Regions from separate parts of the Streptosporangium longisporum genome, predicted to be linked through region 1. Evidence: predicted binding sites of a transcription regulator. Region 1 holds the regulator's gene; the other holds the start of a gene.

Region 1 (6,544 bases):
GGTGGCGCGCCGGGGTCTCCGTCGCGGGCGCCGTCCTCGTCGCGTCCACCGTCGTCATGGTGGTGCCCGAGCTCCGCGAGCGGGTGATCCCCTCGGTGGACGCCGGGCAGGTCAACTTCACCGAGTCGACCCCGCCCGACGGGTCGGCCACCTCGCGTCCCCCGGCCCCCTCGACACCGGCCGCCTCGAACCCGGCCCCGCTCCCGATCGTCTCCCGGTCGGCGACCCCGCCCGCGCCGGAGCCCACGTCCTCCAGGAGCGCCACCGCGAGCCCTAGGCCGTCCGCCAGGCCGACCTCGACGACGGCGAAGCCCCGGCCCACGCCGACGCCCCCCTGCCCCACCCCGCTGGACGGCGAGCCCATCGAGGGCGGAGAGGGCGCCGAGCCCCCCGAGTGGTGCGAGGACGCCTCGGCGACGGCCACGCCGACGCCCACGCAGAGCCCCTGCTCGGCGGAGGACTGCTCGCCGGGCAACGAGGTGTCGCCCCCGACGCCGACCGAGCCGGCCACCCCCGTCCCGACCCCGACCGGCACCTAGCCGTCACCGGGCCGGTCCCGATCGTCGTCCGGCCGTCGTCCGGTCGCTTTCACCGGCCGGCCGGTGTCATCGGCGGACCGGTGTCGTCGGCGGGTGTCGCCCGGCGTTCGTCGCGGGGCGGCGTCCCGGGTCACCAGCGGCCGCTGCGGGCCTGGAGCACCGCCGCCGCGACGACCCCGGCCGTCGAGGTGCGCAGCACCGTCGGGCCGAGCAGCACCGGTGACGCCCCGGCCTCCCGGAACGCGGTGATCTCCTCCGGGGAGATCCCGCCCTCCGGGCCGACCACCACGACGATGTCGCCGCCCGCGGGGAGCGCGAGGCCGGACAGCGCGAGGGCCGCCTCCTCGTGCAGGACGACGCCCAGCGCCGCGGCCGAGAGCAGGCCGGCGACCTTCGCGGTGGTCGCGAGCTCCGTCACCTCCGGCAGGTGGAAGCGGCGGGACTGCTTGCCCGCCTCGCGGGCGGTGGAGCGCCAGCGGGCCAGCGCCTTGGCCGCGCGCTCGCCCTTCCACTGGGTGACGCACCTGGCGGCGGCCCAGGGGACGATCACGTCGACCCCGGCCTCCGTCATCATCTCCACGGCCAGCTCGCCCCTGTCGCCCTTGGGCAGCCCCTGGACCACGACCAGCCGCGGGGAGGGCGCCGGCAGGTCGTGGCGGCGCAGCACCTCGACCCGGAGCGAGTCCTTGCCGGCCTCGACCACCACGCATTCGGCGACGAGGCCCGCACCGTCGGTCAGGTCGAGCCGTTCCCCGGCCCGCAGCCGCCGTACGGCCGCCGCGTGGCGTCCCTCGGGGCCGCCGAGCACGAACTCCGTCCCGGCCGCCCCGGCCAGGTCGGCGCGCTCGGCCAGGAAGACCGGAACGCTCATGACGCGCCGGGCCGGGCCTGCCCGGCCGATGGGGCCGACCGTCGAGTCGACCTGGTCGGTAAGGGCATTGGGAGCGCTGTCCGGGTCATCTCGTCAGCGGCCGTTGAAGGCGTCCCGCAGCCGGGAGAAGAAGCTCTGCTGGCCGGGCGCGAACTTGCCCGGCGGGCGCTCCTCGCCGCGGAGCCTGGCGAGCTCCCTCAGGAGCTCCTCCTGGGCCGCGTCCAGGCGGGTGGGGGTCTCCACGTTGACGTGGATCAGCAGGTCACCGCGGCCGGTCTCGTTCAGGCGCTGCACCCCGCGGCCGTAGAGCGGGATCGTCTGCCCGGACTGCGTGCCGGGACGGATGTCCAGCTCCTCGGCGCCGTCCAGCGTCTCCATGGTCAGGATGGTGCCGAGCGCCGCCGCGGCCATCGGGATCTGCACGGTGCAGTGCAGGTCGTCGCCACGCCGCTCGAAGGTGTCGTGGGGGCGCTCGACGATCTCCAGGAACAGGTCGCCGGGGGGGCCGCCACCGGGACCGACCTCGCCCTCACCGGCGAGCTGGATGTGGGTGCCGTCCTCGACACCGGCCGGGATGCGGACCTTGATGGTCCGCCGGGTACGGACCCGGCCGTCGCCCGAGCACTCCTGGCAGGGGTTGCGGATGATCGAGCCGAAGCCGCCGCACTGGGGGCAGGGACGCGACGTCATGACCTGGCCGAGGAAGGACCGGGTGACCTGGGAGACCTCACCGCGTCCGTGACACATGTCACAGGTGTCGGGGTGGGTCCCGGCGGCGGCACCGGAGCCGGTGCAGACCTTGCAGACCACCGCGGTGTCGACGACCAGCTCGCGGGTCGTGCCGAAGCCCGACTCCTGCAGGTCCAGCTCGACCCGGATGGTGGCGTTACGCCCGCGACGGGCGCGCGACCGGGGCCCCCGGCCGCCTCCGGCACCGGCGGCGCCGAAGAAGGCGTCCATGATGTCGCTGAACGGGAACCCCGCGCCGAAGCCTCCGGCCCCCGGGCCGCCCGAGGAGAACGGGTCGCCGCCCATGTCGTACATCTGGCGCTTGCTGGAGTCGGAGAGGACCTCGTAGGCCTGCGTGATCTCCTTGAACCGCTCCTGGGTCTCAGGGTCGGGATTGACGTCGGGATGCAGCTCTCGCGCCAGGCGGCGATAGGCCTTCTTGATCTCTTCCGCACTGGCGTCACGGCGCACCCCGAGGGTGCCGTAGTAGTCGCTCTTAGCCACTTTTCGTTGACCTCTTAGGATGCAGCCAGGATCTGGCTGACGTAGCGTGCCACCGCGCGCACCGCGCCCATCGTGACCGGGTAGTCCATACGCGTCGGGCCCAGCACACCGAGCCGGGCCAGTTGCTTGTCCCCAGAACCGTATCCGGCGGCGACGATGGACGTGCCCTGGAGTCCGGTATAGGGGTTCTCCGAGCCGATCCGCACGGTCAGCGCCGACAGGTCGGAGGTCTCACCGAGCAGCCGCATGAGCACGACCTGCTCCTCCAGGGCCTCCAGCACGTCGCGGAGGCCGACGGTGAAGTCGGCTCCCGCCAGGTTGGCGGCCCCGGCAAAAACGATCTTCTCATCGTGCTTCTCCACCAGCGACTCCAGCAGCACCGACAGGATCGTGGCCGCGAGCGGCCGGTCCTCGGGCGAAAGCCGCTCGGGCAGGTCGGCGACCCTGTCGGGGACGCCGCTGAGCCCGCACCCGTCCAGGGAGGTGTTGAGCACCGCGCGCAGGTGGGCCACCCGCTGCTCGTCGGCGACCTCGGGCAGCTCGACCACCCGCTGCTCGACCCGGCCGGTGTTGGTGATCAGCACGAACATCAGCCGGTGCTCGCTCAGCGGCACCAGCTCGACGTGGCGGACCGCCGAGTTGGTCAGCGTCGGGTACTGCACCACGGCGACCTGGCGGGTCAGCTGGGCGAGCAGCCGCACCGTCCGCATGACGACGTCGTCGATGTCCACGGCCCCGGCCAGGAAGCTCTCGATGGCCTTGCGCTCGGCGCTGGAGAGCGGTTTCACCTGGGACAGCCGGTCGACGAAGAGCCGGTAGCCCTTGTCGGTGGGCACCCGGCCGGCGCTGGTGTGGGGCTGGGCGATGTATCCCTGTTCCTCCAGCACGGCCATGTCGTTACGGATCGTCGCCGGTGAGACCCCCAGGTTGTGCCGGTCCGCCAGCGCCTTGGAACCCACCGGCTCGTTGGTGGACACGTAGTCCTCGACGATGGCGCGTAGCACCGCGAGCTTCCGGTCGTCGACCAACGTGGTCACCTCCCTGCCTGCGTCCGAGGGAAACACGAGGTCTGGCACTCTGTGTTCCCGAGTGCCAAGTGTACGGCCCCGGCGCGAAAGGCGCGATAAGCAAGAGCTGCGGATGGTCCCGCCAAGCCGTTGTTAAGTCAACTGCTATCGCGATCCAAGGCGAAGCCACCACAATCCGTATATGTCCAAAGATTTTGGTTCTTTCCCGGGAGGCGCGGCCGGTGACCCCGGTCACGGCGCCCCCCAGCAGCCATATGGTCCACCCGGCGGGCAGCCGTACGGACAGCCCGGGTACGGGGGCGGGCCGGGCCCGCAGCCGTACGGCCAGCCGGGTCAGCAGCCGTACGGTCAGCCGGGCCAGCCGGGTCAGCCGGGCCAGCAGCCCTACGGCCAGCCCGGTCAGCCGGGTCAGCCCGGTCAACAGCCCTACGGCCAGCCCGGTCAGCAGCCCTATCACCAGGGTGGGCAGGGTCACCCGTCGTACCCGGGCGGGCAGCAGCCCTACCAGGGCGACCCCTCCTACGGTCACGCGCCTCCCGGGTACGGCACCCCGCAGGGACCGCCGTCCACGGGGAAGACGGGGAAGATCAAGCCCGGCATCGGGTGGATCGTCGGGGCCTGGCTGGTCGCCGCGCTCAGCGTCGTCGTCGGCATCGCAGGGTTCGCCGGGGGCCTGTCCGGCGCGGTCGACTCCGCCCCCAAGACGTCGTTCGTCCCCGGCCAGGAGACGACGGTCAGGCTCGATCCCGCCGACAAGCCCGCCCTCTACGTCTCCACCGCCGGCCCCACCCGGTTCGAGTGCTCCCTCACGGGCGGCACCGGCACCCCGAGGCTGCAGAAACCGGCCGGGCGGACGACCGTCTCCGGGGCGAACGGCATCTCCTGGGAGCTGGGCCTGCGGATCGGCGTGGACAAGGCGGGCGACTACCGGATGACCTGCGCCGCCGACCCGGCCGAGGGCACCACGTTCGGCGTGGGCCGGGAGTTCGCCACCGGAGCGCTGGTGGGCGGGGTGGTCGCCCTGTTCGCGGTGCCCGGCGTCGGCATCCTGCTGGCCATCGTGGTGACGATCGTCGTCCTGGTGAAGCGGGGCAACGCCCGCAAGCGCCAGGCGTCCGCCGCGGCGTCGGCGGCGGCGGGACAGTGGGCGGCACCGGGACCGTACGGCAGGTGACGGTGGCTTTTGCTAGCGTCCCACGTGATCCCGGCGAGAGAGGGTGGACGGTCGTTGATGTACGAGCGTGACGTTCTGGCGCAAGACTGGCGGCGCCCCCGCCGGGGGACGATCCCCCAGGTCCCCGCCGAGCTCGACCTGGTCGTCGAGGACGCCGACGGCGGCTTCTGCGGCGCCGTGGTGGCCTGCGACAAGGAGGCCGTCACCCTGGAGGACCGGTTCGGGCGCCGGCGGGTGTTCCCGCTGGAACCCGCCGCGTTCCTGCTGGAGGGCAAGGTGGTGACCCTGGTGCGGCCGGCCGCCGCGCCGCGCGGCCCGCGGCGGAGCGCCTCGGGGTCCATCGCGGTGGAGGGGCTACGGGCCCAGGTCGCCCGGGAGAGCCGGATCTACGTCGAGGGCGTGCACGACGCCGCCCTCGTGGAGAAGGTCTGGGGGCACGACCTGCGGGTCGAGGGCGTGGTCGTGGAATATTTGGAGGGGGTCGACCACCTGCCCTCCATCGTCGAGGAGTTCGCTCCGGGGCCCGGCCGCCGGCTGGGGGTGCTCGTCGACCACCTGGTCCCCGGCTCCAAGGAGAGCCGGATCGCCGCCCAGGTCTCCTCACCGCACGTGCTGGTCGTCGGGCATCCCTTCGTGGACGTCTGGCAGGCGGTCAGGCCGCAGGTGCTGCGAATCCCCGCCTGGCCCTCGGTGCCGCGCGGCGTGCCCTGGAAGGAGGGCGTCGTGGCCGCGCTGGGCTGGAACGTCGAGACCGGCGAGGCGTGGCGCCGCATCCTCGGATCGGTCACGACCTACGCCGACCTGGAACCCGACCTGCTGGGGCCGGTGGAGGAACTCATCGACTTCGTGACGATTCCCGGCGAGGATGAGCAGGCCGTCGACCCCCGGGAGGGGACATGAACGAGCAGGCCGAGGACCGGCCCGGCGACGACCGGACGCGACGCATGGACGACCCCGGGGCATGGCCCGGTGCGGCCGGTGGGGCCACTGAGCCCGGTGGACCCGGTGGACCCGGTGGACCCGGTGGGCCCGGCCGGGACGCGCCGCACCAGGGGTACGGGCCGGACGACCGGGACCGCACCGGCCCGGGGCGTGGCCACGAGCCGACGGCACCCGGGTACGGATGGCCCCCGGGGCAGGACCAGGGACCGGGATACGGCCAGGAGTACGGTCAGGGTTACGGCGGAGGACAGGGGTACGAGCAGGGATACGGCCAGGGGTACGGTCACCCGGCCGGCTCCCCGTACCAGCCCGCCCCTCCCCCGTACGGCACCGGCGCTCCGGGCATGCCGGGCGGTCCCGGTGACGTGTACCGGCCGGGCCACCCGTACGACGGGTACGCCCCGCCCGGCTATGGCCACCAGGCGCCGCCGGGGACGTACGGGCCGCGGCCGGGCAGCGACGACACCACCATGGCGCTGCTGGCCCACCTGCTGGGGCTGCTGACCTCCTTCATCGGCCCGCTGGTGCTCTACCTGGCCAAGAGGGACGGCTCGCCCTACGTGCGCGACCAGGCGGCCGAGGCGCTCAACTTCCAGCTCACGGTGCTGATCGCCTACGTGGTCTGCTGCGTCCTGGCGTTCGTCCTCATCGGGTTCGTGCTGATGTTCCTGCTCTGGATCGGGTCGCTGATCATGGCGATCGTCGCCACGGTGGCGGCGAGCCGGGGCGAGAGGTACCGCTATCCGATGACCATCCG
Region 2 (6,544 bases), on a different contig from region 1:
ACGACGAAGGTGACCGATCCCGGCGACTGCTACGGGGCGGTACCGGTCGAGCGGTCCTCGCTGGGCGAGGTCGAGCGGGGGCTGTGGCGGCTGGCGGACGCGGACATGCGCGCCGACTACTACCGCCGCCTGGGCGAGGCGACCGGGATGGACGTATCGCCGGGGTCGGTCTGGCTGGTCACCCGGCTGGCCTCGTGCGGACCCCAGGCCGGTGCGGACCTGGCCACGCGGGCGGGGGTCACGGTCGAGGAGGGCCGGCCGTACGCGGACGCGCTCGTCGAGCGCGGCCTGGTCCGCAGGTCCGGCGACGGGAAGGTCCTGGAGCTCACCGACGAGGGCGAGCGGACGGCGGGCCGCCTGGTGCAGGAGGCCCGCGACGGGCTCGCCCGGCTGGTCGACGACTGGAACCCGGCCGAGCACCCGCGCCTGCGCGAGCTGCTGGACAGGCTTCCCCGCGAGCTGCTCGGCTCGGCCGCGGACCGGCCGCCGGGCCGTTGAACCGAGGGACCGGCCGCCGTGTCACCGGGCCGTGAGACCGGTCACCGTGTCACCGGATCGTACGGCAGGCCACCGGGCCGTCGTACCGTACCTACCGGATCCGGTGACGGCCGGTCGGCGGGGCGGGACGCGCGGGGCTCAGGAGGCGGCGGCGGCCGGGGTGCTCGTGGCCTTCGACGGCTTGGCGTCCGAGGAACCCGAGGAACCCTTGGAGTCGGCAGAGCCCTTGGAGTCGGTGGAGCTCGAGGAACCCGACGAGTCCGACGACTTGGAGGAGTCCGAGGAGCCGGACGAGCCGTTCGCGGAGGTCACCGTGCTGGACGAGGACGACCTGCTGTCGGTCCGGTAGAAGCCCGAGCCCTTGAAGACGATGCCGACCGCGGAGAACACCTTGCGCAGGTTGCCCGCGCAGCTCGGGCACTCGGTGAGCGCGTCGTCGGAGAACTTCTGGACGATCTCGAACTGGTGGTCACAGGCGTTGCAAGCGTACTGGTAGGTGGGCACGCGCTCCTCCTCGTAGTGGTCCGCGCCGATTGGCACTCTGGTGGCGCGACTGCTAATGGTACGCAGCCGACAAGCATAAACGCGAGTCGGAGTTCTCGCATTCCATAGGGAGATTCCCGTCAGGTGCCCCGGCGGCCACGGGGGAAGATCTACGACACGTCCCGCATCGGCCCGTACGGCGGGGTTTCGGTCAGGTGCCCTGCTCGCCGTACCAGCCCGCGAGCTTGCCCTTGCGGCTGATCGCCCGCATCCGGCGCTCGACCGTGGTGCGGCAGGCGGCCGTGGTCACCACCAGGAGCTGGTCGTCCACCCGGATCCTGGTGGAGTCGGCCGGGACGAACGTCCGGCCGTCCCTGACGATCAGGGTGACCTGCGCGTCCGAGGGCAGCCGCAGCTCGAAGATCTCCACCCCGTGCAGCTTGGACGTCGGCGGCACCCGTACCTGGAGCAGGTCGGCGTTGAGCTCCTCCAGCGGGGCCGACTCGACCTCCAGGTCGCGCGCCTCGGCCGGGGTGGTCAGGCCCAGCAGCTTCGCCACGAACGGCAGCGTCGGCCCCTGCAGCAGGGTGTACACGACGACGATCACGAAGACCTCGTTGAACACGAACCTGGCCGTGCCGTCGTCCATCGAGGTGGCCGCCCACGGGATGGTCGCGAGCACGATGGGGACCGCGCCGCGCAGCCCGGCCCAGGACAGGAACGCCTGCTCGCGCCAGTTCAGCCGGTCCACGCGCAGCAGCCGGACCAGCAGCGCCGAGACGATGATTGACGCGGGCCGGGCCACCGCGACCAGGATGAACCCGGCCACCAGGCCGGGAACGATGGCGGACGGCATCTCCGACGGGCTGGCCAGCATCCCCAGCATCACGAACAGGCCGATCTGGGCCAGCCAGGCCACGCCCTCGGCGAACCCCCGCGAGGCCGCGCGGTGCGGCATCCGGGAGTTGCCCATGACCAGCGCGGCGAGGTAGACCGCGAGGAAACCGCTGCCGTGCAGCAGCATCGCCCCGGCGTAGGCGACGAACGCGAGCGCGAGCACCGCGATCGGGTACAGGCCCGAGACCGGCAGCGCGATGCGGCGCAGCGCGTACGTGCCGAGCGGGGCGACCGCCAGGCCGACGGCCGCACCCACCACCAGCTCGAAGACCACCTCGAACAGGGCGACCCCGAGACTGGGCGAGGTGGCGGCGCTCAGCAGCATGACCGCGATGACCGTGGGGGCGTCGTTGAACCCGGACTCGGCCTCCAGGATGCCCGCCAGGCGCGAGGGCAGCGGCAGGCGCCGCAGGACCGAGAACACCGCGGCGGCGTCGGTGGAGGCGAGGATGGCGCCCAGCAGCAGCGCGGTCCGCCAGTCCATGCCGAGGATCAGGTGCACCGGGGCCGCGACGGCCACGATGCTCACCCCCACGCCCACGGTGGCGAGCACCAGCGCGGTGGGGATGGCGTTCCTGACGTGGTTCCAGCTCGTGGTCAGGCCGCCCTCGGCCAGGATGATCGCCAGCGCGATCAGGCCTATCTGCTGGGCGAGCTGCGGATCCTCGAACTGCAGCCCGAACCCGGACTCGCCGATGAGCAGGCCGAAGCCGAGGAAGATCAGGAGGCTGGGCAGTCCGCTGCGATGGGCGACACGCACGGCGACGATGGCCGCGATGACGATCCCGGCACCGAGAAGCAGCCAGACGTCCAGTCCCATCTGGCCCCCTCTCCGACTCCGGGGACCATTGTGTCGCATTCCGAGTCGCCGTCATGCACCGTGGACACGCGCTCCCCGTCGCGACCCGGACGCCCCGCGCCCCGTCCGGTCCGGTCCGGCCGCGACGGGGTCTCACCTGCGCGGGCCGCCCCGGCCACTCCACCGGTCCGTCCGTTCCACCGGTCCGTCCGTGCCGGGACGGATCTCACCCGTCCGCGGCGATCCTGACGATCCCGTCCGGTGTCGCGGCGTAGCGGACCGCCCGGTCGTGCGGCTCGGCGGGCACGCCGTCGAGCAGCTCGCCCTCGTGCAGCAGCGCCACCGTCGGCACGTTCGGGCCGACCCTGGCCAGCGCCCGGTCGTAGGAGCCGCCGCCCCGGCCGAGCCGCACCCCGGTGGAGGCGTCCACCGCCAGCGCGGGCACGATCACCAGCGCCGCCGTCCTGATCGCGTCGACGCCACGCCGGGTGTCGACCGGTTCCATGAGGCCGAACCGCCCGGGGGCGAGGGTGTCCGGGCCGTCGTACACGGCCCAGTCGAGATCGTCGTCCTCGCGCAGCACGGGCAGGATCACGGTCGCGCCGTGCTTCCACAGGGCGAAGACCAGCCCGTGGGTGGCCGGCTCGGTGCCGATCGACCAGTAGCACGCGACCAGCCCGGCCATCTGCACCCAGGGCCGGTCCAGCAGGGATTCCCTGATCTGGACGGAAGCCGCGTGCCGCCGCTCGCCGGGGATCGAGGCCCGCGCGGCCTCGATCGTGGAACGCAGCTTCAGCTTGTCCACAGATCCCTCCACTAAGGTTTCGGTATGGCCGACTTCGAAGCTGTGACGAAAGCCGTAGTTCCCGCTGCGGGCCTGGGCACCCGTTTTCTCCCGGCGACCAAGGCGACGCCCAAGGAGATGCTGCCCATCGTCGACAAGCCCGCGATCCAGTATGTCGTCGAGGAGGCGGTCTCCGCCGGTCTGCTCGACCTCCTCATGGTCACGGGCAAGACCAAGCGCTCCATCGAGGACCACTTCGACCGGGCCATCGAGCTGGAGGAGGCCCTGGAGGCCAAGGGCGACGACGAGCGCCTCTCCCAGGTTCGCGAGCCCGCCGACCTGGCCACCCTGCACTACGTCAGGCAGGGCCAGCCGCGCGGCCTGGGACACGCGGTCCTGTGCGCCAAGCAGCACGTGGGCAACCACCCCTTCGCCTGCCTGCTCGGCGACGACCTCATCGACCACCGCGACGAGCTCCTCAAGCGCATGATCGAGGTACGCGGCACGCACGGCGGCAGCGTGATCGCGCTGATGGAGGTCCCCGCCGAGCAGGTCTCCCTGTACGGGTGCGCCGCCATCGAGCCCACCGGCGAGGACGACGTGGTCAGGGTGACCGACCTGGTGGAGAAGCCGCCCGCCGACGAGGCCCCGTCCAACTGGGCGATCATCGGCCGGTACGTGATCGACCCGGCCGTGTTCGAGGTGCTGGAGAACACCCCGCCGGGACGCGGCGACGAGATCCAGCTCACCGACGCCCTGCGCACCCTGGCCTCACGCGGCAGCGACCAGGGCGGGCCGGTGCACGGCGTGCTGTTCCGCGGCCGCCGCTACGACACCGGCAACAAGATCGACTACCTGCGCACGGTGGTGCAGTTCGCCGCCGACCGGCCCGACCTGGCACCGGAGTTCCTGCCCTGGCTCAAGGAGTTCCTGGCCTCGCGATGAGCTCCATGAGGTCGGTCGACGACCATCTTTCCGACATCCTGAACACCGTGCGGGTCCTGGCCCCGCTGGAGGTGGAGCTGGAGCGGGCGCTGGGCACCACGCTGGCCGAGGAGGTCACCTCCCCGGTCCCGCTGCCGCCCTTCGACAACTCCGCCATGGACGGCTACGCCGTACGGGCCGAGGACGTCGCGGACGCCCCGGTGACGCTCCCGGTGATCGACGACATCGCCGCCGGCGACGGCCGCCTGCAGGCCATCGGCCCCGGCATGGTGACGCGGATCATGACGGGTGCCCCGATGCCCGCCGGGGCCGACGCGGTGGTCCCGGTCGAGTGGACCGACGGCGGCACGGTCCGGGTGGCGATCGACCGCCCGGCGCGGCCGGGGAACGCCGTCCGCCGGTCCGGGGAGGACGTGCGCGCCGGTGACGTCGTGCTGCCCGCGGGCACCTCGATCGGACCGGCCCAGCTCGGCGTGCTGGCCGGGGTCGGCCGCCGCCGGGTGCTGGTACGGCCCCGGCCGAGGGTCGTCGTGATCTCCACCGGGGCCGAGCTGGTCGAGCCGGGGCTGCCCCTGGGACCCGGCCAGATCTGGGAGTCCAACAGCTACACCCTGATCGCCGCCGTCCGCGAGGCGGGCGGGGACGGGTACCGGGCCGGGATCGTCACCGACGACGCCTCCCGTTTCCTCGACCAGCTCGACGCCCAGCTCCTGCGCGCCGACCTCGTGATCACCAGCGGCGGTGTCTCGATGGGCGCGTACGAGCCCGTCAAGGAGGCGCTGGGCCCGCTCGGCACGGTCCGCTTCGACCGGGTGGCCATGCAGCCGGGCATGCCCCAGGGGTTCGGCGTGGTCGGCGAGGACGACGTCCCGATCTTCGCGCTGCCCGGCAACCCGGTGTCGTCGTTCGTGTCGTTCATGCTGTTCGTCCGGCCCGCGCTGCGGAAGATGCGCGGCCTGCCCGCCGGGCCCACGCCGACCGTGCGGATGGTCACCACGGCCGCGCTGCGCTCGCCCGACGGCAAGCGCTCGTTCCTGCGGGGCGTGCTCGGCCCGGACGGCACGGTCGCGCCGGTGCTGAGGCAGGGCTCCCACCAGCTCGCCGCCCTGGCCTCGGCCAACGCGCTGATCGTGGTCCCCGAGTCCGTCACCGAGCTCGGTGAGGGCGCGGACGTGGAGGTCATCCCCCTGTGAGGTCTCCTCGTGCGAGCGGGAACGGGGACGCCCCTGTGAGGCGTCCCCATGGGAGCGGGAACGGGGACGACGACGTGAAGATCATTTCCTTGTGAACGGAACCGGAGAGGACACCGACATGGCCGGATTCACCCACCTCGACGAGACCGGCGCCGCCCGGATGGTGGACGTCTCCGCCAAGGACGTCTCCGTCCGCACGGCGACCGCCACCGGCAGGGTGCTGCTCGACGCCCGGGCCGTGGCCCTGCTGCGGTCGGGGGAGGTCCCCAAGGGGGACGCGATCGGGACCGCGCGGATCGCCGGCATCATGGGCGCCAAGCGCACCCCCGATCTGATCCCGCTCTGCCACCCCATCGCGCTGCACGGGGTCGAGGTCGAGCTGGCCGTGGCCGACGAGGGCGTGGAGATCACCGCCCGGGTCAGGACGGCCGACCGCACCGGGGTGGAGATGGAGGCGCTCACCGCGGTCTCGGTCGCGGCCCTGGCACTGATCGACATGGTCAAGGCGGTGGACCCGGCGGCCGTGATCACCGACGTCCGCGTCGAGGAGAAGACCGGCGGCAAGACCGGGACGTGGACCCGCCCCTGAGGTCTTCGTGGCGCGCGGGCCGGGACGACGACTCCCGGGTGGACCCAAGCGGGCCCGCGCGGACCGGGGCCGGAGGGGCTGGGATGATGGCCGTCCGACCGCTCCCCGCCCGGGACCCGGGAGCCGGGGATCTCCAGCACGGAGGTGTTCGATGAGAGCTCTGGTGATCACCGCGTCCAACCGGGCCGCCGCCGGGACGTACGAGGACACCTCGGGCAGGCTGCTCGCCGAGCTGCTCACCGCGGCCGGATGCGACGTGGACGGCCCCCGCGTCGTCCCCGACGGCGAGCCGGTCGAGGCGGCGCTGCGGACCGGGGTGGCCGAGGAGTACGACGTGATCGTCACCACCGGCGGCA

What was found. Region 1 encodes HrcA, which represses chaperone genes, less so after heat shock. Its sites were predicted from a motif close to TTGGCACTCTCNNNNNGAGAGTGCCAA; they were not measured.
Region 2: a site for HrcA is predicted at 1,032-1,058, ahead of ABD832_RS24485 (FmdB family zinc ribbon protein). Genes of this name have one in related genera too.

The regions. Positions count from the first base shown of each region.
Region 1 is NZ_BAAAWD010000022.1:67,890-74,433, forward strand. Features, by position in the region: gene ABD832_RS35720 (hypothetical protein) at 1-539, shown strand, start outside; gene ABD832_RS35725 (16S rRNA (uracil(1498)-N(3))-methyltransferase) at 670-1,410, opposite strand; gene dnaJ (molecular chaperone DnaJ) at 1,504-2,643, opposite strand; gene hrcA (heat-inducible transcriptional repressor HrcA) at 2,658-3,671, opposite strand; gene ABD832_RS35740 (hypothetical protein) at 3,853-4,845, shown strand; gene ABD832_RS35745 (DUF3097 domain-containing protein) at 4,903-5,745, shown strand; gene ABD832_RS35750 (DUF4870 domain-containing protein) at 5,742-6,544, shown strand, end outside.
Region 2 is NZ_BAAAWD010000014.1:234,043-240,586, reverse strand. Features, by position in the region: gene ABD832_RS24490 (MFS transporter) at 1-498, shown strand, start outside; gene ABD832_RS24485 (FmdB family zinc ribbon protein) at 637-1,002, opposite strand; gene ABD832_RS24480 (potassium/proton antiporter) at 1,193-2,698, opposite strand; gene ABD832_RS24475 (5-formyltetrahydrofolate cyclo-ligase) at 2,904-3,482, opposite strand; gene galU (UTP--glucose-1-phosphate uridylyltransferase GalU) at 3,507-4,406, shown strand; gene glp (molybdotransferase-like divisome protein Glp) at 4,412-5,599, shown strand; gene moaC (cyclic pyranopterin monophosphate synthase MoaC) at 5,718-6,188, shown strand; gene ABD832_RS24455 (MogA/MoaB family molybdenum cofactor biosynthesis protein) at 6,340-6,544, shown strand, end outside.